4 regions of the Paenibacillus sp. FSL R10-2771 genome follow, and region 3 is predicted to be linked to each of the others. Evidence: riboswitches for the same ligand, from Rfam matches in the RefSeq annotation. Region 3 holds a riboswitch; each other region holds the start of a gene.

Evidence for each region. A riboswitch is a leader RNA that binds a small molecule or an ion and turns the genes downstream of it on or off. The one in region 3 is predicted to bind cyclic di-GMP.
Region 1: it holds a riboswitch for cyclic di-GMP, as region 3 does, so the genes downstream of both, NSU14_RS29920 (anti-repressor SinI family protein) here and NSU14_RS33915 (flagellar assembly protein A) in region 3, are expected to answer to the same signal.
Region 2: it holds a riboswitch for cyclic di-GMP, as region 3 does, so the genes downstream of both, NSU14_RS09135 (thiamine pyrophosphate-binding protein) here and NSU14_RS33915 (flagellar assembly protein A) in region 3, are expected to answer to the same signal.
Region 4: it holds a riboswitch for cyclic di-GMP, as region 3 does, so the genes downstream of both, NSU14_RS29435 (choice-of-anchor A family protein) here and NSU14_RS33915 (flagellar assembly protein A) in region 3, are expected to answer to the same signal.

The regions. Positions count from the first base shown of each region.
Region 1 covers NZ_JBBOBM010000001.1:6,935,653-6,941,753, forward strand. Annotated here, with positions in the region: gene NSU14_RS29895 (hypothetical protein) at 1-272, shown strand, start outside; gene sipW (signal peptidase I SipW) at 274-870, shown strand; gene NSU14_RS29905 (TasA family protein) at 970-1,566, shown strand; gene NSU14_RS29910 (TasA family protein) at 1,636-2,226, shown strand; gene NSU14_RS29915 (helix-turn-helix domain-containing protein) at 2,399-2,731, shown strand; gene NSU14_RS29920 (anti-repressor SinI family protein) at 2,880-3,029, opposite strand; cyclic di-GMP riboswitch class I at 3,058-3,142, opposite strand; gene NSU14_RS29925 (2-oxoglutarate dehydrogenase E1 component) at 3,660-6,101, shown strand, end outside.
Region 2 covers NZ_JBBOBM010000001.1:2,173,480-2,179,580, reverse strand. Annotated here, with positions in the region: gene NSU14_RS09140 (methyl-accepting chemotaxis protein) at 1-714, shown strand, start outside; cyclic di-GMP riboswitch class I at 1,219-1,315, shown strand; gene NSU14_RS09135 (thiamine pyrophosphate-binding protein) at 1,434-3,077, shown strand; gene NSU14_RS09130 (carboxymuconolactone decarboxylase family protein) at 3,129-3,491, shown strand; gene NSU14_RS09125 (hypothetical protein) at 3,692-4,042, shown strand; gene NSU14_RS09120 (3-oxoacyl-[acyl-carrier-protein] synthase III C-terminal domain-containing protein) at 4,144-5,136, shown strand; gene glpK (glycerol kinase GlpK) at 5,333-6,101, opposite strand, start outside.
Region 3 covers NZ_JBBOBM010000001.1:7,795,767-7,801,867, reverse strand. Annotated here, with positions in the region: gene NSU14_RS33935 (ABC transporter permease) at 1-24, opposite strand, end outside; gene NSU14_RS33930 (ABC transporter ATP-binding protein) at 21-830, opposite strand; gene NSU14_RS33925 (ABC transporter substrate-binding protein) at 844-1,857, opposite strand; gene biuH (biuret amidohydrolase) at 1,912-2,595, opposite strand; cyclic di-GMP riboswitch class I at 3,115-3,208, shown strand; gene NSU14_RS33915 (flagellar assembly protein A) at 3,311-4,936, shown strand; gene NSU14_RS33910 (DMT family transporter) at 5,004-5,921, opposite strand; gene NSU14_RS33905 (LysR family transcriptional regulator) at 6,018-6,101, shown strand, end outside.
Region 4 covers NZ_JBBOBM010000001.1:6,824,547-6,830,647, forward strand. Annotated here, with positions in the region: gene NSU14_RS29435 (choice-of-anchor A family protein) at 279-4,130, opposite strand; cyclic di-GMP riboswitch class I at 4,213-4,305, opposite strand; gene NSU14_RS29440 (hypothetical protein) at 5,155-5,529, shown strand; gene NSU14_RS29445 (ASCH domain-containing protein) at 5,996-6,101, opposite strand, start outside.

The sequences.
Region 1 (6,101 bases), 860 kb from region 3:
CCAGCATTCCTGGAGAAGATAAGACCATCGATGAACCTGCTATAGAAGCTCCTGAGGGAGAAAAACCGGCTCCTGCACCCTCACCGGATGCAGAGGTTACCGCTCCGCCTGCCACACCGGCACCGGAAGCCAATCTTCCGGAGGCGACTCCAGCGGCAGACTCACCTGGGGAGCTCCCGGATAGCGGTACAGATACCGCGCAGCCAACAGCTACAGTTACACCTACAGCTACACCTGCTCCACAATCGGATACCAGCAAAGGCGGGGAATAATATGCGCATTAAAAAGATAGTCAGCACCACATTGTCCACACTGATATTTATGATTTTCCTGGTGCTGGTAACAGCAGTAGTCATCTCCAAAGCCTCCGGAGGCGAACCTTCCTTCTTCGGCTATCAGATCAAGACGGTGTTATCCGGTTCCATGGAGCCGGGCATCCAGACCGGATCTATAGTAGCGATTAAGCCGGGCGGGGATATGACCCGTTTTCAAAAAGGCGATGTGATTACTTTCATGAATTCCGATAACCTCCTGATTACACACCGTGTGGTCGATGCTTCAATAAACAGTGCCATAGGTGAAGCCAGCTATACCACCAAGGGGGACAATAACGATGCAGCCGATACCTCAGCGGTCAGCTCAACAAATGTGGTAGGCCAATATACCGGCGTCACCGTCCCTTATGTAGGATATGCCATGAATTTTGCGGTCTCCAAAGCCGGAAGCGTAATGCTGATGATTATCCCCGGGCTGCTCCTGCTCCTCTACGCACTGTATTCCTCCTGGAAAGCCGTAGCGGCACTGGAGAAGAAGAATGCAGGGCCAGCGGTGACCGGCGGACCGGATACCCTTCCAGACATTGTGCAATAAACCGATTGTCCTCTCCCGTTTACGAAACGCGGAGCAACAATAAATTTTCCCCGAAGACAGGTAAAGACAAAAAAAGAACGATGAGAGAGGGATGAACAAATGAACGTTAAAAAAACATTAGGTCTCGGCGTTGTATCGGCAGCACTCGGATTAACCCTGGTCGGCGGAGGAACCTTCGCTTACTTCAGCAGTACCTCCACCACTGCAGCTTCTTTTAACAACGGAACTTTATTACTTAATTCGGACCCCTCCGTTATTGTCAATCTCAGCAATCTTAAACCGGGGGATACGATCCTAAGAGATTTTAAATTGAAAAATGACGGAACGCTCAATATTCCCAAAGTTGTTCTGCGTACCTCATCTGTCATTACAGATGCCCAGGGAGATAACGGCGCCCATAATCTCAAAGACGATATTATTGTGACGTTCCTAGTTAACAAGGATAAGGTAACATCACCTGTTCTGGTCGTTTCACTGGCCGAACTTGAGCAGCAAAGTCCGGATCTTGTAGCCAAGGGAATTCTCGGCGGAATCTTTGGTGTAGAGAATGGGGGCATCAAAGCAGGCACCTCAGATAAACTGAGCGTACAGTTTGCCTTCAAGGAAACCTTCCAGCCGCAAAACTACTATCAAGGCGATACACTGGCCCTGACCCTGAACTTCGAAGCCAACCAGGAAAAAGGCGCCCTCAAATAATCTATCTGTATATGCATTCCTGATCACCGATCTTAAAAAAACATAATATACTCGAGGAGGAAATTAATTATGGGTATCAAAAAAACATTGGGTCTTGGCGTAGCATCGGCAGCACTGGGATTGTCTTTAATCGGAGGGGGCACCTTCGCTTACTTCAGCTCCACAGCAACCAGCACGGCAACCTTCGCGGCAGGCACGCTGAAGCTCGGCTCTTCCTTTAATACACCTGTTGCCCTGACCAATCTGAAACCGGGTGATTACACCGTACGCACGTTCACCTTGTCCAATGACGGCACCCTGGATATCAAACTCCTAACGCTGGCCACCAGCTACACTGTAACTGATGCGAAGGGCGATAATGCCGGCCAGGATCTTGGAGATCACTTCAAAATCAAACTTCTCGACAGCTCTTATACCAGCGGTCCGCTTGCCGGCCATGTGCTGTCCGAGATCTCCCTGAAGGACCTGAAGAACACTTCCAGCTATGATCTCGTAACGGCGGGTGTACTGCCGGGAGGCATCGCCGCTACCCAAACCAAAACCTTCAAGATTGCTTTCGAATTCGTTGACAATACCCAGGATCAGAATATCTTCCAGGGTGACGGCTTGGCGCTGAACTGGACATTCAATGCTACGCAAGGTTTGGGAGAAGCCAAATAAGGCTATTAAATTATATACACAAAACGGCATATCCTCCCTCATCCGGGCTGGATATGCCGTTTTGTCTCTCCCCGCCAGCTTCTGGCAGGAACAAGGGTTTTTGTCCGTTTTGCGAATTTTTGTTATACTGATAACAAAAAGTACGGAGGGCGTTGTAATCGTGTCAGATAATATGGGAAGCCGCATCCATAGGCTCCGGCTGGAGAAGGGTTATTCTTTATCCGAGCTTGCGGATAAGGCTGACGTGGCGAAATCATACTTAAGTAATGTCGAACGGAATATCCAATCCAACCCCTCCATTCAATTTATCGAAAAAATTGCCGATGCACTCCAAGTATCCATTCACGTATTACTGTATGGCGGAATTGCAGAAACTGCAGAGCCGGTTCTCGATGGAGAATGGTTCAGGCTGGTTCAGGATGCGATGGCCTCTGGTATAAGCAAACGTGAATTCAAGGAGTTTCTCGATTATCAGAAATGGCGGCTGGAGCAGAAGGATAACTGAAATACCCCACAAAGTGAGGCAGCAGCCTCGATGATTACCCAGGTACTTTGCGGGGACCCCGAAACAACATGTAAATTCCAACAGAAGAGGGCACAGCGTGTACACCGCTGTGCCCTCTTCTGTATGTATCCGTACAATGCTGAATGCCCTACATCGCCTGGAGTGCTTTTTCAGTAAAAAAACGCCGAATCTCGTCTGCCTGGATGCCAGCCTGCTTAGCAGACATTAGCAAATGCACCCATTCTAAATCCAGATCAACTGCCTGCAGTTCGTCATTCCCCTGGTTGGACTTATCCAAGAAATCTCCTCCTAGAATTTTCGCGTCCCCAGGCAGTCCGGCCATCATAGTATTTCTACTTTAGATCCGAGACTTTGTGCCCCTGTCTTTCGGCAGGTTTACCCTTTACTGGACCCTTTACATGAAAGGATCTGAAAAGAATCGATGAAACCGTTCTCCGCAATAACATTATACAAGATCTTACATGAAAAGTGTGTCGTTTTCTGGAATTTTTTTATGTTAAATCGTGAAGACCCTTAGCTAAAATTGCCAATAGCTTGTATAAATAATTCCAATTCATCTTCAATCGGTCCAAATTAGTTTAAATATACTAAATAGATATTAATCCCGTAACACAATATAGAAACAATTACCCATTTCTATGATTTACAACCACCTAAATCCCTTAATTTTTATTAATTTTAACGATATTTTATTTTTCCGGCTTCACCCGGAAAATTTATGATTGTTCCGTATGAATCCCCCGCTGAATCATACCGTTTTGCGAACGGATTGCACGAAAGTATGAATTGATTACCCTGCCGGAAAGTAGCACAATAAGATGAGAATGAAACCGCAAACATCGCAGCTCCGCTAAGCGGTGTTCCTAATATACCGCATGTGGAGTTTATCCGTTAGGAGGACCTACTCATGGCCGTCAAAGAGCCCTATAACGAATCTGTCTGGAGCAAGTATTACGGTCCCAATCTGGGCTACATTCAGGAGAAATACGAGCAGTTTGTCAAGGACCCCACTTCCGTAGAGCATCATTACCGCGACCTCTTCACAGTATCCGGCCCGCCTCCCCTGGCTCCGGATGCCGTCAAGACGCCTCCCCCCGCCATCTCAGGAGATACAGAGTGGCTCAGGAAAGCCGTTAAAGCTTCCAAGCTAATGGCTAACATCCGAATATACGGCCATATGGCTGCCGATATCGATCCGCTGGAGCGGAGCACCAACCCGATGGCGAAATGGCTGGAGATCGAGACCTATGAGCTGACGCGCGAAGATCTGAATGCCCTGCCGGCTTCATTGATCTGGGAGAATGCCCCTGAGGGCGTGCATACCGCTATGGATGCCGTTCACAGAATGCGCCAGGCCTACACACAGACCATTGCCTATGAATTCGGGCATGTGCATGACGAGCGTGAGCTGCGCTGGCTCAACAGCCAGGCGGAATCCACAACGTCGCCTGCTCCACTGAACCATGCGGAACGCAAAGAGCTGCTGAAACGCCTGATTCAGGTAGAGCAGTTCGAGACCTTCCTGCATAAGACCTTCGTCGGCCAGAAGCGCTTCAGCCTGGAGGGCAATGATGCCCTCGTGCCTATGCTGGATGAAATTGTCCGCGCTGCCGCACATGACGGCGCAGAGCATATCCTGATGGGTATGGCCCACCGCGGAAGACTTAATGTGCTTGCCCACATTCTGGGCAAACCTTATGATATTATTTTCTCGGAATTCCATCATTCGCCGAACAAGGAGCTCTTCCCGTCCGAAGGCTCCATGGGTGTCACCTATGGCTGGAGCGGGGATGTGAAATACCATCTAGGCGCCGACCGCGCCGTCCGCGAAGGCGAAACTGTGCGTACCCGCATCACGCTTGCGAACAACCCGAGCCATCTCGAGTTCGTGAATCCGGTCGTTGAAGGCTTCACGCGTGCAGCCCAGGAGGAACGGGGCACCCCAGGCCTGCCTAAGCTGAATACGGACAAAGCCATGGCCGTGCTTATGCATGGCGATGCCGCCTTCCCTGGTGAAGGCATTGTTGCGGAAACACTTAATATCGGCAAATTGCAAGGTTATCAGAATGGCGGCACTGTGCATATTATCGTCAATAACCGGATCGGCTTCACCACCGAAAGTGAAGATTCCCGCTCCACGCATTACGCCAGTGATCTGGCGAAGGGCTATGAGATCCCGGTAGTGCATGTCAATGCCGACGACCCCGAAGCCTGTATTGCTGCCGTCCGTATGGCCAGCGCTTACCGCCATTTGTTCAAGAAGGATTTCCTGATTGATCTGATCGGGTACCGCCGGCACGGCCATAATGAGATGGATGATCCGGAAACCACCCAGCCGGTGGTTTATGGCAAGGTCCGCAACCACCCTACCGTCTACCGCGTTTATGCGGAACGCCTGCAGCGCGAGAAGGTCGTTACAGCCGATGAGGTGAAGAACATGATTGCCGAGGCCGAGAGTGTGCTGCAGCAGGCCTTCGAGCAGATGAAGGAAGGGAAACAGAAGAACGCCGAGTCCAAGACTTCGGTCGTCCTGGATACGGGAACACCGGTGCACCGCCCTACAGCGGTTCCGCTGGCCAGCCTCCAGGAGATTAACCGTGAGCTGCTGAGCGTACCGGCCGGCTTCACAGTCTATCCGAAGCTGGAGCGGATTCTGCAGCGGCGCAAGGATGCGCTGAATGACGGTGAACGGGTAGACTGGGCGCTGGCCGAAACCCTGGCCTTCGCTACCATTCTGAAGGACGGCACGCCGATCCGCCTCAGCGGACAGGATTCACAGCGCGGCACCTTCGCTCACCGCCACCTTGTCCTGCATGACAGTGAGAGCGGGGAGCTCTTCTCCCCTCTTCACCAGCTTAAGGATTCCCGCGCCTCCTTCGGCGTCTACAACAGCCCGCTGTCAGAAGCCTCTGTACTCGGCTATGAATACGGCTATAATGTGTTCGCACCGGAGACCTTCGTGCTCTGGGAAGCGCAATACGGCGATTTCGCCAATGCCGCCCAGGTCATTATCGACCAGTTCATCTCTGCCGGACGCGCCAAGTGGACACAGCGCAGCAATCTTGCGATTCTGCTGCCGCATGGATATGAAGGCCAGGGACCGGAACACTCCAGCGGCAGGCTGGAACGTTATCTGCAGCTCTCCGCCGAGGAGAACTGGACCGTAGCGAATCTGACCTGCGCGGCCCAATATTTCCATCTGCTGCGCCGTCAGGCTGCACTCTGCGGACAGCCCGACGCCCGGCCGCTGGTAATCATGGCACCGAAGAGCCTGATCCGCAATCCGCGCAGTACCTCGGCCGGTGCTGATCTCGCCTCCGGCAGCTTCCAGCCCGTGCTTCCGGAACCG
Region 2 (6,101 bases), 5.6 Mb from region 3:
ACCAAGGAAATGAATAAACGCTCCGCACATACACTGGAGCTGGTTGAAAAGGGACGCCAGTCCGTGGACACTCAAGCCGAAGGCATGCGGAAGAATATCCAGGCTACACAAAAAGTAGCAGATACGATCGAAGCGCTCTCACAGAATGCCCGCGGCATTACCATGATCACCAAGACCATCACGGAAATTGCCGAACAAACCAATCTTTTGTCGCTTAACGCCTCAATTGAAGCTGCACGTGCAGGTGAGCACGGACGCGGTTTCGCAGTTGTAGCACAGGAGGTCCGCAAGCTTGCCGAAGAATCAACCGCCTCCACCAAGGAAGTGTTCGGGCTGGTACGCAGCATCGAGGCCGATATCAAGCAGGCTATCGATAACATCGCTATTAATGAAGAGGTTGTTCAGGTGCAGAACGAGATGATAACGGAGACAGCACATATTTTCGCGCAGATCGTACATAGCGTGCAATACATAACCGAGCAGATCTCCTCCTTCTCCGCAGAGAGTGATCTGATGCTGGAGAGTGCGCTCAAGATCTCCGGGGCGATCGAGAATATCTCGGCCATTACCCAGGAGACGGCAGCAGGTACCGAGGAGGTATCTGCGGCGATGAACGAACAAATTCATGCCCTGCAGTCCGTAGCGGAAGAGACCGAGAAGATGACACAATCTGTCTTCCAGCTGCAAAAAACAATCCATATTTTCAAATTCTAGCAGCAGCCCCAAGAGACCATTTCCGCAGAGCAGTATGCGGGAAGGGTCTCTTTTTGGCATGGAAAAAGCAGATTGTAATGTAATATTCACAAAGTGTTAAAATAGTGCATAACCCTAAAATAACACCTTTGCACTTCTTTACTGCTAATTCTTTATTACTAATAAACTAACATTATTTTAAATTTTAATCACCTATTTCTTAAGACCTATTTCTAGGTTTTCCCAGCCTATAATTCTAATACATCTGCATAGTTTCAGGAGGTTCCTACGACGTTATGAGGCTTATGGCTTATGCAGATTAAATTCTGCTCTTTTTCTGCATTTGCATTATAAGACTTTGGTCTTCCAGACGCATCCATTTTCAAAAGTTTGAATATCTAATATTTCATCTCCTATTACATCTGAATATTCGCCAAATTTCGCGTTTTGCTGCAAACGGCTTATTGACAAAAGGCGAGCGAGGAATATATTGTAAAGGAAAATTATCCTTCGCTGTATTGATAACAACATATGAGGCAAAATTCACCGAAAGGGAATGACGCAAAGCCATGGATCTACAGTCTCACTTATCCGGTGAGATCATGACAGCCAGGTTGCTGAAAAACTATGAACGTCCGGGAATCCGCGTTCAGTTATGGTGATTCGTGCAACAGGCCTGTGCTCCTATTTCGAGTACAGGTTTTCTATTGCTAGCATACAATCAAAAAACAACTTGTGGGGTGGATGTTCTGAAGACAGTTGCAGATTATATGGCGGAAGCATTACGCGATCTTGGGGTAACACATTCTTTTGGTATTATTGGCAAGTCCATTTGTCCTATAGCTCTCAAACTTGTTGACTATGGCATTGAGTTTATTCCCGGCCGGCATGAGTCCAGCTCCGGCTTCGCAGCAGGCGGCTATGCACTGAAAACAGGCAGTCTCGGGGTTGCCTTCGGCACCTCCGGTCCAGGCGGAACGAACCTGCTAACCGCAGCAGCACACGCCAAAGCCAACAATCTCCCGGTGCTCTTCATTACCGGTCATCAGTCTATTAAAGAGCTGGGGATTCCCCAGTGTCAGGATTCCACATCCTATCTCGCCGATTTGGCGGACATGTTCAGACCGGCCACTCTTTTCAGCAAGCTGGTAGAACGCGGCGACCATTTCAGTACGATTTTCAATCATGCCCTGTCTATCGCCCTTGGTGACAAGAAAGGACCTGTTCATTTATGTATTCCGTTTGATGTTCAGACCGAGCGCCTTGAAGAATGCCGGATTGTCCTTCCGCAGCGGGAAAGGCTCGTCAGCTACGCCAACTACGAACGGGTCATTTCAGCGATCAATGCTTCCAGCAGGCCTCTGATCATTGCCGGTAAAGGGGTTAACCGCTCCGGTGCGCACAAGGAACTGGTACAGTTGGCCGAGACCTTCAACATACCGGTAGTAACCTCCCCCGGCGGTAAAGGAGCCATTGCTGCGGATCACCCGCTCTATCACGGTCCTGTGGGCGTTGGCGGATGTACGCATGGGGATGAGATGTTGAACAACAGTGATCTGTTTATCGTGCTTGGTTCGCGTCTGAGCGATATGACCATATGCAATCTTAAGAGGGAGAATCATCCGGATCAGCTGATCCAGTTTGATGTCGAACCAACCTTTGTCGGTAAAATACTGACTTCCGATACCATCTCCGTCGGCGGCGATTTACGTGACAACCTGGAGCTGTACCTCGGCAAGATTGATCCGTCCACCATAACCAGACGTGAAATAGAGATCTCCAATCACTATACTGAAGAGCTGCCTGTGCTGTCCAAGCTCTCGCTGGCTTCGGTAATGAGCACGATGAGCGATTTGATTCCATATAACAGCAGCGTGTTTGTTGATGACGGCAGCCACGGCTTCAATGCGGTCAAATGGTTCAACGTGAAGAAACCGGGGAGCTTTGTATTTGATGCCTATTTCGCCTGCATGGGGAATTCAATCGGCATGGCCATCGGTGCCAAGGCGGCTGCGCCGGAAGAGACGGTCTTCTGCATTACCGGTGACGGCTGTTTCATGATGCTCGGAACTGAAATTAACACAGCAGTTTGCAAGAATATCCCGGTTATTTTCATCGTTGTGAACAATATGCAGCTGGATATGGCCCTTAAAGGAATGGAAAAAACAACCGGACGTATCGATGGAACCATCTTTGAAGTCCCTATGGATGCAGTGAAGTTTGCTGAGTCCCTGGGAGCCACCGGCTTCCGCGCAGAGACGCAAGAGGAGTTTGCCTTTGCAATCAGCCAAGCAGTTGAACTTAACCGCGTAGCCGTTATTGAGCTGTTGACCGACCGTGACGAAATGCCTCCTACGGCCCACCGTACACTGGATCTCAACTAGGCTGTATCTTACAGATTCTCTAACTTACTATCAGGAGGCAAACAAGTGAATATGAACGTAGACAGCGGACTGGACCATTTCACCAATCTTTCCGGGGACTATGGTGCCAAAGCCCTAGCTCCTATTAAAGAGCATTTTCCCGAATTAGCCGAGTATATCATGGGCAATGCATACGGTGATATTTTTCAGCGGACGACCATCGGTTCAGACTGGAAAGAAATTGCTGTCATCTCTTCTTTGATCACCATGGGACAATTTGAACAGTTGGGTGTTCACTATGTTATGGCTCTCCGCGTGGGGATGACCGTTGATCAAATCAAAGGTATCCTGCTTCATCTGACACCTTGTATCGGCGCACCCAGAGTGATCTCGGCATTCAATGTTCTGCTGGAGACGCTGGAAGATATTCGTTAATTAACAACATAATATTACATCATTCGACTTTTGTGTTGCGTATTCAAGAAAGTTCTGGTTATAATGAAGGCAAAATATCCCAAAACCAAGTTCATGTTGTCGAATTTAGTCGCAGGAACGTAGTTTTTCGGGATATCAACATGATGAATTATCAGATCACTCTGAATAGTCATGCAATTAAAATTACGGGAGAGATGAACATGGGACAATTTATTTTGAAGACGGACACTGCGAAGAAACTAATTAACATCGAGCTGGAAGGAACCTTCTCGAACGAGGACGGTCTTAAATCGATACAAGCCTATCAGCAGACCATCAATCCGATCAACCCGTCCGAATATGCACTGGATATCGATTGCCGCAAGCTGAATGTAACCGCTCCTGATGTTGTGCCGTTGCTCGAAGGCTGCTTCATTATGTTCAAGGCAGACGGCTTCCAAAAAGTGAGCCTTACCCTTGAGAATAACCCTATTCTCAAAATGCAGCTGGCGCGTCTGGGCCGCAAAGCTGGACTCGAAAACCTGGAAATCACGTCTACGGTACAAGCTTAGGTTAACTTATTTTTAAACCATTGTTAGCGGTTTGAAACGCAAGATTCGCTCACGAAACTAAGTGTATGCTTACGGGCTACAAAACTTTTAGGAGGTTTACTATGGCAGGGATTCGCATTAAGGACATTGATATCTATCATCCAAGCAAAAGCATCGGCAATGACTTCTTCATTCAGCACTTCGATGAGAAGGGAATTGATATCCGTGGCCTGCTGGCTGCTCTTGGCCGTGAAAACCGCTACAGTATCGACAGCAAGGATGAGAACTCCCTGACGATGGCTTTTGAAGCCGCAAGCAATGTACTGGACAAGACCGGCCTGACCGGCGCAGACATTGACCTGATCGCTTATGCAAGCCAGACTCCTGAATATATTTTCCCAACGAACTCATTGATGATTCACCGCCTGATTAATGGTGCATCGCATACGATCTGTATCGACAGTAATGCCAACTGTGCAGGAATGACCGCTTCGGTTGAACAGGTCAGCCGTCAAATGATGGCGAACCCGAGAATCCGCCGTGCACTTGTCATCGGTTCTGACTACGTTGCCCCGCATGCGGACAAGAATGACCCGGTATATTACGCCAACTTCGGCGATGCAGCTGCCGCGCTCATTCTGGAGCGTGACGAGAATTCGGTAGGCTTCATTGATTCGATCTATCAGACCGATACCTGCGTCTACGGCAACTCGCTGTTCCCGGCGGAAGGTTTAGCCAATCTCGGACGTACGGGTGTGGCTGCTGGAGAATTCAATGTGAAGTTCATCCCGTTCGATGATTCCATCTGTGTGGATGCTGCTTCAGAATCAATTAACACCCTGCTCAGCAATAACGGAATCGCACCTGAATCCATCAAGGCCGCCTGCTTCTCCCAATTGTCACTTCCGAACATCAAGGCCGTTTCCGGCAAAACCGGAATTGACGCTGATGCAGCTGTCTACATCGGGGATGAATTCGGCTACACCTCCACCAGCAGCCCGTTTATCGCCCTGCACAAAGCAGTGACTACCGGACAGCTTGAACGCGGAGACAAGGTCCTGTTCTGGACAGTAGGCGCCGGATGGCAGAATGTCGCTTTTGTAATGGAGTATTAATCTTAGCTGTTGAACTTATAGTTTCTAGTTGAAATCCAAACAGCCCGCAGCAGAATTCCTGCCAGCGGGCTGTTTCTTTATGTATACATCTGGGCCCGACTCTCCCCAGGCAGAACCTGCAGCGTTCATCCTGCCTGAGGTGAACTTACCCGATTCATCCGGTAAGCGCAGTCTGCCATATCAGCAGCTGTTCTTGTTACCTCTGCCCTTCATGCTTCTCCCAGCCCATAGTCCGGGACACCGCGTCCTGCCAGGCATTGTAACGGCGTTCACGCTCTTCCGTCTCCATCTGCGGTGAGAATACCTTCTCGGCCTTATTGAAGCTCTCCAGCTGCTCCCGGGTCCATATGCCGGAGGTGAGTCCTGCCAGCAGCGCAGCGCCGAGCGCTGTGGTCTCCGCATACGTTGTACGGGTTACGTCGCTCCCAAGAATGTCCGCCTGGAACTGCATCAGCAGATTATTGCGCACGGCGCCTCCATCCACTCTCAGGCCGCTGAGCGGCATGCCAGCGTCTTTTTCCATCGCCCCGATGACATCGCGGGATTGAAAGGCCAGCGACTCCAGCGTTGCGCGGACCAGATGTGCGGCAGTCGTTCCCCGGGTCAGTCCAAACACGGCGCCCCTGGCATACATATCCCAGTAAGGTGCACCAAGGCCGGTAAAGGCCGGCACGACCACAACCCCCTCACTGTCCTCCACCTCACTCGCCTTCTCTTCCGAGTCGGCCGGAGCTACAATCAGCCCAAGTCCCTCCTGCAGCCATTGTACCGCTGCTCCAGCCACAAACACACTGCCCTCAAGGGCATAATAGAGTTCGTCTCCCATGCCCCAAGCTACCGTGGTTAACAGGCCATGACTCGAAGTCACTGCCTCAGTGCCTGTGTTCATCAGAATGAAACAGCCGGTGCCGTAGGTGTTCTTGGCGCTGCCTGCCTCCAGGCAGGTATGACCGAACAATGCCGCC
Region 3 (6,101 bases):
GCTGTCCTTGAGTTTGGCTGTCATAGATGCTTCACCCGCTTTCTCAATTCCTTGACGGTCCGGTGGAATTCCGGCAGCTCTTCCATTCCCGCTTGACGCGGTGAAGGCAGCGGTACCGGAATAATATCTGTCACCCCGGCCGGCCGGGGTGACATCATCACCACCCGGTCCGACAAAAGCACGGATTCTTGAATAGAATGGGTAACCATTACAATGCTGCTTAGACTTGTCTCCGGACTCTCCCACAGACGCAGCAGCTCAAAGTTCAGCTTCTCGCGGGTCAGTTCATCCAGCGCACCGAACGGCTCATCCATCAGCAGCACGGTCGGATCGGCGGCCAAGGCTCTGGCAATCGCCGCCCTCTGCTGCATTCCGCCGCTCAGCTGATGCGGGAAGTGGTTCTGGAAATCCTGCAGGCCGACCAGCCGCAGGGCACTTTCCGCCTTTTCACGCGCTTCCTTTTTGCTGAATTTCTTCTTCGGGCCCAGCTCAAGGGGCAGCATGACATTCTGCAGGGCACTGAGCCATGGCATCAGTACAGGCTTTTGAAAGACCATGCCCAGCGACAGGTCCGGGGAGGAATAGGCAACCTCCCCGCCTCCTTCCGGGCTTAGCAGCCGCAGCATCAGCCGCAGTGTCGTTGATTTCCCGCAGCCGCTCGGTCCGAGAATGGAGATGAATTCATTGCGGTATACGTCAAGACTGACATTATCAAGCACAGGCACATTGCCGAAGGAAAGAGAGCAATTGCGCAAGGAGAGCATCGTGTCCCGGGTACCGGGATTCTTCACAGGGGCGGAATCCATCTGTTCTTTCATCGCTGTTGTCATACCGGTTCCCTCCTTAATTCAAGTACTCATTGGTGAACAATGAGCCAATGTCCTGCTGCTTTTTCACAAAGTCCAGATCGATAAGATTCTGCTGCAGCGTCCCCCACGCCGCCTCATCCATCGAGCCGAGCGGAAGCTTCTCCGGCTCCAGCAGCGGAATGCTGGCCTTCATCATGCTGATTTCATGCGCAAGATCAAGCTTTTCTCCGTATTTCAGGCCGAATTCTGCCGCTTCCTCAGGATGCTCCATCGCATAATCCCAGCCCTTCATGGAGGCCTGTACGAAACTCCGGACCATTTCCGGATCCTTCTCAATCACGGACTCCGTGGTAAACAGGGTGTCGGCATAGAAATTGATGCCATAGTCGTTCGGGTCGATAATATTGACTTCCTTGCCCTGCTCCTGCACAGCCAGCACCTCATTAATTACATATCCGGGCCATGCCTTGACCTGGCCGGTCAATAAGGGGCTGAGATCATATTTGATCGGCATCTCTTCGATTTGCGAGGTTTCGATGCCCGCGCTTTTCTCCATAGCACGGAAGGTCAGCTCTTCATTGCCGCCGAGCTTGATGCCCACCTTTTGGCCGACAAGATCTTCCATTGTGGTGATACCGGATTCTTTAAGCGTGAACATTACGAACGGGGTTTTGCGGTATATCGCAGATAACGCCTTAACCGGTACGCCTTTTTCTCTGGCAATAATGATCTGGTCAGCACCGGTTACCCCGAACTCCTCACTGCCCGAAGCGACCATCTGTACCGCCGGAAAATCCGAGCCTCCCGGCCGAATCTCCACATCAAGCCCCGCTTCCTTATAGAAGCCCTTTTCAACTGCGGTATAGAACCCGGCAAACTGCGCCTGATGAATCCACTTCAACCTCAGAACAACCTTCTTAAGCTCACCGGAGCCTTCCGCCCCCTGTCCCTCAGCCTTGCCGGTATCCGAATTGTTGCCGCAGGCTGTAATGAGCAGCATTAGTGAAGTGAGCAGGATAAGCGCTTTGGTTCTGGACTTGTTCCACATGGTGATTCCCCCGTTATGATGTTATTTGGAATACTGGTCATTCGTAATTCGTATTTAGAATTGCTCCAGCGCCTTCAGCACCGCTTGCGAATCACTCACACTGCCGAAGACACCGCCCTGCATTTTGACCATATTGAGCGCTGCCAGGTGATTGGCATAATCCGTAGCACCCGTGCAATCCTCCAGGATCAGACATTCATAACCGCGGTCATTGGCTTCGCGCATCGTCGTGTGTACACAGACATCCGTCGTGATTCCGGTCAGAATCAGATGGGTAATCCCTTTATTCTTCAATATTAAATCCAGGTCCGTAGCATAAAAGCTGCCTTTACCCGGCTTGTCAATAATGTGCTCTCCCGGTATAGGTGCCAGTTCATCAATGATCTGCCAGCCGCGCTCGCCCCGTACGAGAATCCGTCCCGCCGGTCCTTCCGAGCCGATCTCAGCACCGATCTGTCTGCTCCGCCACCGTTTATTCGCCGGCAGATCGGACAGATCCGGCTTATGGCCTTCCCGGGTATGGATAACGGTGAATCCGTTAATTTCCCGGATGCGTGCCAGCAGCCGCCCAATCGGCTGAATCGCTCTGGATGTTAATGAGAGGTCGTAGCCCATTCGCTCCACGTAACCGCCTTTGCCGCAAAAATCCGTCTGCATATCGATAATCATCAGTGCCGTCTTCGCCGGATCAAGGACTCCGTCATAGGGCCAGGTGTAAGGTGCTGCTGTAATCTGCATGGTTCATGCTCCCCTTCCAGAATTCAATGCATGTATTTAATGTTATGTTTATTAACATTAATTTTATATTTCCTGCTGTTTGTTAGATTATATTACAACAAATTTGCAATGTCTTCGTTTTTATTACGAAATAATGCGCTAATTGTTTGTGTTATTCTACATATATAACATAAACATTACATATAAACCCCGGATTAACCCTATTCATATATTAAAAAAAGCCGCCCAACGCAGGCAGCCTCAGCAGCAGTCCGTTCTCCAGCTCAAAGATCCGGCTGTTCTTGCAGAGCAGACTCCTCCCATAAGCTGTAAGCGCTGGGAAACCAGTTTTTCAAGCAATATAGAGCTGCACATTTCAAGATTATTAATAAATTGGCAGAATACAGTTGAAAAATAGCTCCTTAAGTACTAGAATTAAGCTTGTTTGCAGAAGTTCCTGCAGCGCAGGAACCAGTTATGACCTTTTTTGTCGATTACAGTCGATTGAAATCGCCTCATGCTGAGTGTATATCATTGATCTATTTCTAAAGGCAAACTTCCTGAAAGGGTAGGACGCAAAGCAATGGGCCTAAGAATGCTGAGAATCCGCGTTTATGGTCGCCAGGCTGCCAATAGAGACCACGTAAGCCATCAGTCACCGGGAGATCCCCCAGGCTTTATGATGCTCTTTTCTGTACGAATGCCATTGATTATACGAAAAAGCGAGGTTAAGATAATGCCGCAGCAATTCATCGAACCAACCCGATATGATTTCGTGGAATCCTTGATGCTTGAACGGACCGGATTCCTGGATTCTTTCTCTGTGGAGGGCCGGACTTCCGGCGGGATGAATGGAGATAAGGATGGAATTATCCTTGTGCAGAATAATCAGATCTTCATTACTCCCCCGCTCTCTGGCGGCAAGCCCGCCCGGATCTCCGCTGTTCATCCTGTAGTGCTGAAGATCAACTGGAAGACCGTTACAGAGCCTACTGAGGTAACCTCAGCGGATCATATTACCTGGGAAATTTGCGAGAAGCCACAGTATCAGATTACGGTTTCACCTGACAAGCTCAAAGTGCATTTCACCTTGTACCGTGCAGAGAAGTACGCCTGGAATCTGGTCAATTGCCCGGCTTCCTTCGAAGCCGCAGTCCGGGCTGAGCCTAACCGGGCGATGCTGCTGTCCACGCTCACCATAGAACAGATTCTTTCTTCGCTGGATAACCGCTCCATTCTGCGGAATCTGAATATCCCGGCCCTATACGCCGAACTGAACAACCCTACATATCTCCCTGTCTGTATCGCAGAAGGGAGAGCCCCGCTGCCCGGCAAGAAATCAAGGCTGCAGCTATCCCTCCCGGAGCATACGCTCACAGGCAATGGAATGCTCCGGGAGGGACGAACTGCGGAAGCTGCAGATTCCTTAGATTATCTGCGGTTTCCGGGAGCCCCCTTCGCCAGAGAGGGAGAGGTATTCGCCCGCAAGCTGCCGCCCGAAGAGGGAATTCCCGGATTCGACGTAGAAGGAGGCATCTTGCCTCCACCTCCACCGCAGGATATTTATTTCGCAGCCGGAGACAATGCACGGCTGCTTCCAAACGGGGAGATCGCGGCTCTGCGTACGGGCAGACCCCGCATCTGCGGAGACTCCGGCAGCGTCACAACCTGCGATTTCCCGGACCTATGCCTCATCACCAAGGAAATGGCGGCAACAGCCCGTGAGATTATGTTTGCAGGTGACATCGTCGTACCCTCAGATATTGAAGGCCCTATGTGTATTGAGGCGTTAGGGAATGTGTATATCTACGGCAACGTCTGCCAATCTACAATTACGGCTACAGGCAGTATCTATATAAGCGGTCAAGTAACCGGCTGCAGCCTGCACACCGGACTTGCCGGGGTACACCAGCACCGCCTGCACCGCTTCTCCAGTCTTCTGCTGACTGAAGTTGGCGGACTGCGGGAAGCCGCCCGGCTGCTGGCCAAGAATGTAGAATCCCGCCAGCAATCCGTGAAATACGGTCTGGTGGTTATGCTGCTGCTGGAGGATAAGTACAGCCATATAGAGTGCCTGATCAGCGATCTTAAATCCGCACTGCTGTGCATGGAAGGGGCCCCCCAGCCCGGTACGGATCAGCTCAAGCAGATGCTGGAGGTTTTTACCCATCCGGGGCAGTTCACCGAGTTTATCACTGACAGTGTTCTGAACAGCTTCTCCCGGCTGCTGCGTAATCTGTGTGAAGACATTGAACTGCTCCAGGAGGAGCATGTCTTCATTAATATCGCCCGTTCCCATAACAGTATCCTGGAGTCCGGCGGAGAACTGATCCTGCGGGACGCGGACGCAGAAACGGTCTAAGCCTGCTGTAATATAACCCCTGACAAACATAAACGGCTGCCCCTCTTCTGAGGGAGCAGCCGTTTGTTTATTCCTTACCCAGACCGGGTACCGGGGTCTGCAGGACACTCCCAGCATTCCGGCCCAGCCTGACATTCACCAGAATAATGCTGCTCACAATCAGCAGCATACCGATGACCAGATTCAACGTAATCTGTTCATGCAATAAGACTACACTGGAGCCGATGGAAATCAGCGGAATCAGAAAGGTGAACGAGCCTACCTTGCCGGCCTCTCCTTCATTGATCAGCTTGAAGTATACCAACCAGCCCAGCGCAATCACGAAGACCGCGATGAACAATGTATTTATTATAAAAGTACTACTCCAGCTAATATCCGCCCAGCTCTCCGAAGCTGAGCCTGCCGCCAGCAGGATTACCCCGCCGATCATGATCTGCATCGCGGTCATCCACAGCATATCTACTCTGGCTGCATTGCGTTTGGTATAGACCGTAGCCAGCGCCCAGCTGAGTGCACTGGCCAAGGCCAGCAGTACGCCTATAGGCGAGATACTTCCGGTTAATCCCCCAAGGCTTAACGAGGCTACCCCGAGGAAGCCGATTACGAGGCCGGCGATCTTAAGCCCGTACATCCGCTCGCCCAGCCAGATCCAGGCAAAGATTCCGAGCAGCACCGGCTGCAGGAATACAATGGCCGAGAATAATCCGGACGGCACATACTGCAGGCCAATCGTCTGGAAGCCATAGTAGAAGACGATACTGAGGAATGCTGACACCAGATAGACGGGCCAGAGCTGGCGCAAATGCAGCTGCTTCCGCTTCGGGAGCGCCGCGATGATTAGTATAATACCGGCAATGACCGTTCGGATTCCGGCGAACAGCAAGGGCGGGGCATACGTTAAGGCAATTTTGGAGAGCGGCCAGTTGATGCCCCAGACAATAACCAGGAACACTAATAAGCCAATGGTTTGCTTCCGCTTCTGCATGAGTTCACCTCTTGTTCTGATTTCTTCCCAAATGATACAATAGATTCAGTCATAATTGAAATGAATTATAATCATGAGGGGCATACCAGATTAGATATGAATAACACTCAAATTCGCCTATTTGTCTTAATCGCTGAGAGCCGCAGCTTCACCAAGGCAGGTCTTGAGCTGAATATGACC
Region 4 (6,101 bases), 970 kb from region 3:
CTCTCATCGCCCTCGATGGCACCTACAAGAATATTTTGGAACCATGTATAAAGAACTAATTTTAATATTGCAAATTTTAATATAAACATGAGGGCCCATGATCTTAAAGACGCACCTCTTTCTCCTTAGCACATTTTCTTTTAAGAGGAAACATAATAACAAATGTATATCCCATATGAAAAAGGCTGCTTTCAGGAGAACGTCTTCTCCCAAAGCAGCCTTTTCCCGATTTAGCGGTGATATCGCCAGCCTTTCGGAAAGGATCTTACGGATTGCATTTATTTACGTTTATCTGTTCTGGATCTTCTGCCGAGGAATATTCCCAATCCTGCAAGGGCTAGACCGACTAAGTAATAAGGAGCCGGACTGGACTCACCAGTCTTCGGGAGCGCGGCATCCGCAGGTACATTGCCTAACGGAATCTCTTCATCAATGATTGTCACAATCGGCGTTGAACTTGGTGTTGCGCTTGGGCTTGGCGTTAGGGTTGGACTTGGTGTCACCACTAACGGCCGAGGTGTTGCTGTTGCCACAGGGCCCAAAGGCAGCGGATCATCAATGATTATGGTATCCGGATTTACAATATAGCCGATTATTGGAGTCGGCGTTGGCACTACATTAATAAAGACGGGCGGTGCAGACGATGGCACTGGTGTCGGTGGTAATGTCGGTGCTGGTGTTGCCGTTGGTGTCGGTGTCGGTGTCGGTGTCGGTGTCGGTGTTGGCTCTGCCGTTGGCGTTGGTGTCGGTGTTGGCTCTACTGTTGGTGTTGGTGTTGGTGTTGGTGTTGGTGTCGGTGTTGGCTCTGCCGTTGGTGTCGGTGTCGGTGCTGGTGTTGGCGTTGGTGTTGGCTCTACTGTTGGTGTTGGTGTTGGCTCTGCCGTTGGTGTCGGTGTCGGTGCTGCCGTTGGCGTTGGTGTTGGCTCTGCCGTTGGCGTTGGTGTTGGTGCTGCCGTTGGTGTCGGTGTTGGATCTGCCGTTGGCGTCGGTGTCGGTGCTACTGTCGGTGTTGATGTTGGATCTGCTGTTGGTGTTGGTGTCGGTGCTGCCGTTGGCGTTGGTGTCGGCTCTACCGTTGGTGTCGGTGTCGGTGCTGGTGTTGGCGTTGGTGTTGGCTCTACTGTTGGTGTTGGTGTTGGCTCTGCCGTTGGTGTCGGTGTCGGTGCTGCCGTTGGCGTTGGTGTTGGTGTTGGCTCTGCCGTTGGCGTTGGTGTTGGTGCTGCCGTTGGTGTCGGTGTTGGATCTGCCGTTGGCGTCGGTGTCGGTGCTACTGTCGGTGTTGATGTTGGATCTGCTGTTGGTGTTGGTGTCGGTGCTGCCGTTGGCGTTGGTGTCGGCTCTACCGTTGGTGTTGGTACTGCTGTCGGTGTTGGTGTTGGATCTGCTGTTGGTGTTGGTGTCGGCTCTGGCGTTGGTGTCGGTGCTGCTGTTGGTGTCGGTGTTGGATCTGCCGTTGGCGTCGGTGTCGGTGCTACTGTTGGTGTTGGTGTCGGCTCTGGCGTTGGTGTCGGTGCTGCTGTTGGTGTCGGTGTTGGATCTGCCGTTGGCGTCGGTGTCGGTGCTACTGTTGGCGTTGGTGTTGGCTTTACCGTTGGTGTTGGTGCTACTGTTGGCGTCGGTGTCGGTGTTGCCGTTGGCGTTGGTGTTGGTGCTGCCGTTGGCGTTGGCGTTGGTGTTGGTGCCGCTGTTGGCGTTGGTGTCGGTGCAGCCGTTGGCGTTGGTGTCGGTGCTGCCGTTGGCGTTGGTGTTGGCTCTGCCGTTGGTGTTGGTGTCGGTGCTACCGTTGGCGTTGGCGTTGGTGCTACCGTTGGCGTTGGCGTTGGTGCTGCTGTTGGTGTCGGTGTTGGTGCCGCCGTCGGCGTTGGTGTTGGTGCTACCGTTGGTGTTGGTGTCGGTGTTGGTGCCGCCGTCGGCGTTGGTGTTGGTGCTACCGTTGGTGTTGGTGTCGGTGCTACCGTTGGCGTTGGCGTTGGTGCTGCTGTTGGTGTCGGTGTTGGATCTGCCGTTGGCGTCGGTGTTGGCGCTGCTGTCGGTGTTGGTGTTGGTGTCGGTGCTGCTGTTGGTGTTGGTGTTGGATCTGCCGTTGGTGTTGGTGTTGGCTCTGGCGTTGGTGTCGGTGTCGGTGCCGCTGTTGGCGTTGGTGTCGGTGCAGCCGTCGGCGTTGGTGTTGGTGCCGCTGTTGGCGTTGGTGTCGGTGCTGCCGTTGGCGTTGGTGTTGGTGCCGCTGTTGGCGTTGGTGTCGGTGCTGCCGTTGGCGTTGGTGTCGGTGCTGCCGTTGGCGTTGGTGTCGGCGCTGCCGTCGGCGTTGGTGTTGGTGCCGCTGTTGGCGTTGGTGCTGCTGTTGGTGTCGGTGTCGGTGCTGCCGTTGGCGTTGGTGTCGGCGTTGGTGTTGGTGCTGCCGTTGGCGTTGGTGTTGGTGCCGCCGTTGGCGTTGGTGTTGGTGCCGCCGTCGGTGTCGGTGTCGGCGCTGCCGTTGGCGTTGGTGTTGGCGTCGGTGTCGGTGTTGGCTCTACCGTCGGTGTTGGTGTTGGTGCTGCCGTCGGTGTTGGTGTCGGTGTTGGTGCAGCAGTTGGCGTTGGTGTCGGTACCGCTGTTGGCGTTGGTGTCGGTGCCGCCGTTGGCGTTGGTGTTGGTTTCACTGTCGGTGTTGGCTTCACTGTCGGTGTTGGTTTCACTGTCGGTGTCGGCTTCACTGTCGGTGTTGGTTTCACTGTCGGCGTCGGCTTCACTGTCGGCGTTGGTTTCACTGTTGGTGTCGGTTTCACTGTCGGTGTTGGCTTCACTGTCGGTGTTGGCTTCACTGTCGGTGTCGGCTTCACTGTCGGTGTTGGCGTCGGAGTGCACTTAGGTGTCGGCGTCGGCTTCACTGTCGGCGTTGGCTTTACCGTTGGTGTCGGCGTCGGCTTCACTGTCGGCGTTGGCTTTACCGTTGGTGTCGGCGTCGGCTTCACTGTCGGCGTCGGCTTTACCGTTGGTGTCGGCGTCGGCTTCACTGTCGGCGTCGGCTTTACCGTTGGTGTTGGTGTCGGCTTCACTGTCGGTGTTGGCGTCGGAGTGCACTTAGGTGTTGGCGTTGGTTTTACCGTGGGTGTCGGTTTCACCGTTGCTGTCGGTGTTGGTGTCGGTGTTGGAGTTGGTTTCACCGTCGCCGTCGCCGTCGGCGTTGGCGTTGCGGTCGGTTTCACTGTTGGTGTCGGGCTTGGTGTTGCGGTTGGTGTTGGCGATGGGCTGGGTGTTGGTGTTGCGGTCGGTGTCGGACTTGGCGGCGGTCCATCTCCCTCGTATGTTCCAAGGTGCATTTCTACTCCGCCGCTAAAAGACTTGGCAATTAGCGTTCCGTAAAGCTCTGCACCGGAATAATTGACATCCGCCTTAGGCGCCAGTATCGTTCCCAAAAAGGTCGTATACGCAATATTCACCTTGGTCGCTTCGTAGAAATTGAACAACACTTGACTTGCTCTACCGTTATTCATTGCGAAACTTGGTACATTGACCGTAGCTCCACTTATGTTAATAATTAACGTGGCATTCTGGGCAATGTTGAATTGAATATTGTTTGTATTCGCCAGCGTTGCCGCATCCAGATGAACTACGTTGAAAAGATCCGGCGCACTTATTGTAAGTGTTCCATAATTATTACCAATTTCTTTCGTAGCGGACAATGCCCCGTATGCTGCAGAACGCGAGATCAGATACTGCTTCTCAGCCGGGAAATCAATCGGGCTTCCCTGCTTCTTCGCGCCTATAATGTTCACACTAGGCTCATTGGCTTCAAAGGTGTCCCCATACACAACGTTTCCGTAGATTTCTCCGCTGCCCGAATGTTTAAACTTCTTGCCGGCAACGAGTACGTCGGTGGCTGAAGAATTCCTGTAGGCCCTGGCTACCCCGTAACCTCCAGAGAGAGTAATATTCCCCCCCGCTGCAAGACGGCCTTCAATTTGATCATTGCCTTGCGTGAAATCGTCAAAGATAAAAGCATTAAAATTCCCGGCAATCCCCAAGACCGGCGTTGGATTGTAAGGCACACCAGATGTTGCCCTTACCTCCGTCCCCCAAGTGAAGGCGCTACTTACGGTCAGTACGCCCGCCAGAATAAAGGCGGCCGCTTTTCGCATTTTTCTTCTCAATAATCTACACCTCCTATTCAACTATTCTATGAAATCGCCGCAAAACTATAACAAAAAAAAGACCGCCACGAAGGGTTAGCTTCACGGCGGCCGGACGACCATAGCCCGGACTTAAGGGGCATCAGATTCCTGACTTTGCGTCCCGCTCTTTCGAAACGGTTTGCGTTTGTACATGATTGATATGAAATTGGAAAAGCTTATGTAATACCCAACTGAAACCTGTGATATTTGTTACTTTAGAACTAACTTCAGTTTAGATGCCGACTGGCATATTGTCAATATATTTCCAATTGATTTCACAGCTATTTTTTTGATGAAAAAAGATTGAAAAAACCCTTTATTTATAAGGATTTATAGAAGTTGAGAATATAACCTCCTGACGAAAAAGGTCGATAATTCCGCTAATTCGCCGCAGTATTTTTCCCTTTTCACAGAGCTATTTCTTACAATTTTAAATATTAAAATTTAGTATTTTAGTCCTATTCCTTCTCCCTTCCCCCAACTCATCTCCGCTAAAGCAACCTCACCATGGTAAACGCGAAGAAACGGGCGCCATCCCCTTTAAGGATACCGCCCGTTTTCCGTTCATACCGGAGAGCTCTTTTATAGTAAAGGCCCTATGATATTCATATATTTTCACAAAAACTGGCGCCTAAGCAAACCCTGGCAGCAGTCTTTAATCGACATTTCTAGGGAGTTTGCGTAGAGGGCTGAAAATCTGCACACGCAGGAATCCATTTTTAGAGCAGCTGAATCCAGCCAATCATTGACACCCAGAGCGGAACGCTAAGGAATAACCCGAATAATAAACCGCGGCGGAGATTTCCTTCATGACTCATTGCCATTCTCCTTTTAAACTGATTTATTTTTAATCTTTATTATTTCAATTTTAATATAAAATAATTTTTCCTATTTTATTGTGAATTATGTCACATTAATAGCCTTCTTTTTTAAATACCATTGATTTTTTTTGAACTTCGGGTTAAATTACGAATATATGTTCTCATTAGAGGGGGTGAGATTGATGCACAGAGCAGAGAGCCAGGACAATATGCTGGTGAAATCGTATATCTTGCTGCCGCTCATTTTATCCGCCTTTGAACGCGATGCTTCCATCCTATCTGCAGAGCTGCGTACACCCGCTCCTTACCTGGAGGTTGTCCGGACAGCGGCGGGTGCAGCCATAGCCGATCTGCGGAATGTCCGCACCGAGATGAGAGCCCGTGGTCTGAAGGTCTATGCACAGCAGCAGCTGGAAGTTGGCATTGAAGCCAAATTTGTCTGCAGGGGTTATCATGAACGGATGCTGCTGCTGGATGATGTCATTACCGCCCAGTCTACTATCCGCATGCGCAGATATCTGGGTCTTGGCACTCCGGATTCAACCGCCTTGAGATGAACAGCATTCTGGCGATGTTAATTCTCAGCGTTTCTCCCCTCATAAAAAAGAGGCCCGCCATGATCGGCAAGACCTCAGGGTACCATATTACACCGGGGGATGTTTGGTAACCCCAATATACATCCCTTACCTGAAAATAAGCTGATACCCAGATAAAGATTACATTAAAATCGTCCAATACCCAAGCGTGCCGCAGATAACCACAGCCGCTACGGGATACAGGATCTTCCGGCTTACCTGATCCTTAAACACAATAAACAAACAAAGCATACAAAGCCATGCGATAAGAAGGCTGCCCATCTCTTATGCATACGCTCCTTCCCGGCAATTCTGCCCTGGCTCCTGCAGCATACCGCCGCAGAGTCCGCTTTCCATATATATAAGAAGATTACCCGCTGATTATCCCTATCATACCCGCTGACAGCTGATCTGCATTAAATTTTTATTTATTTGGCCACAAACGGATTCACCATTCCTCCTCAAGAACGGGATATTCCCAGAAACCTAAGCGCCCCTTGGCAGGTATAGGATGAGCCAGCGCAACTACCCCCTCCAGCTTCCAGGCGTACCGG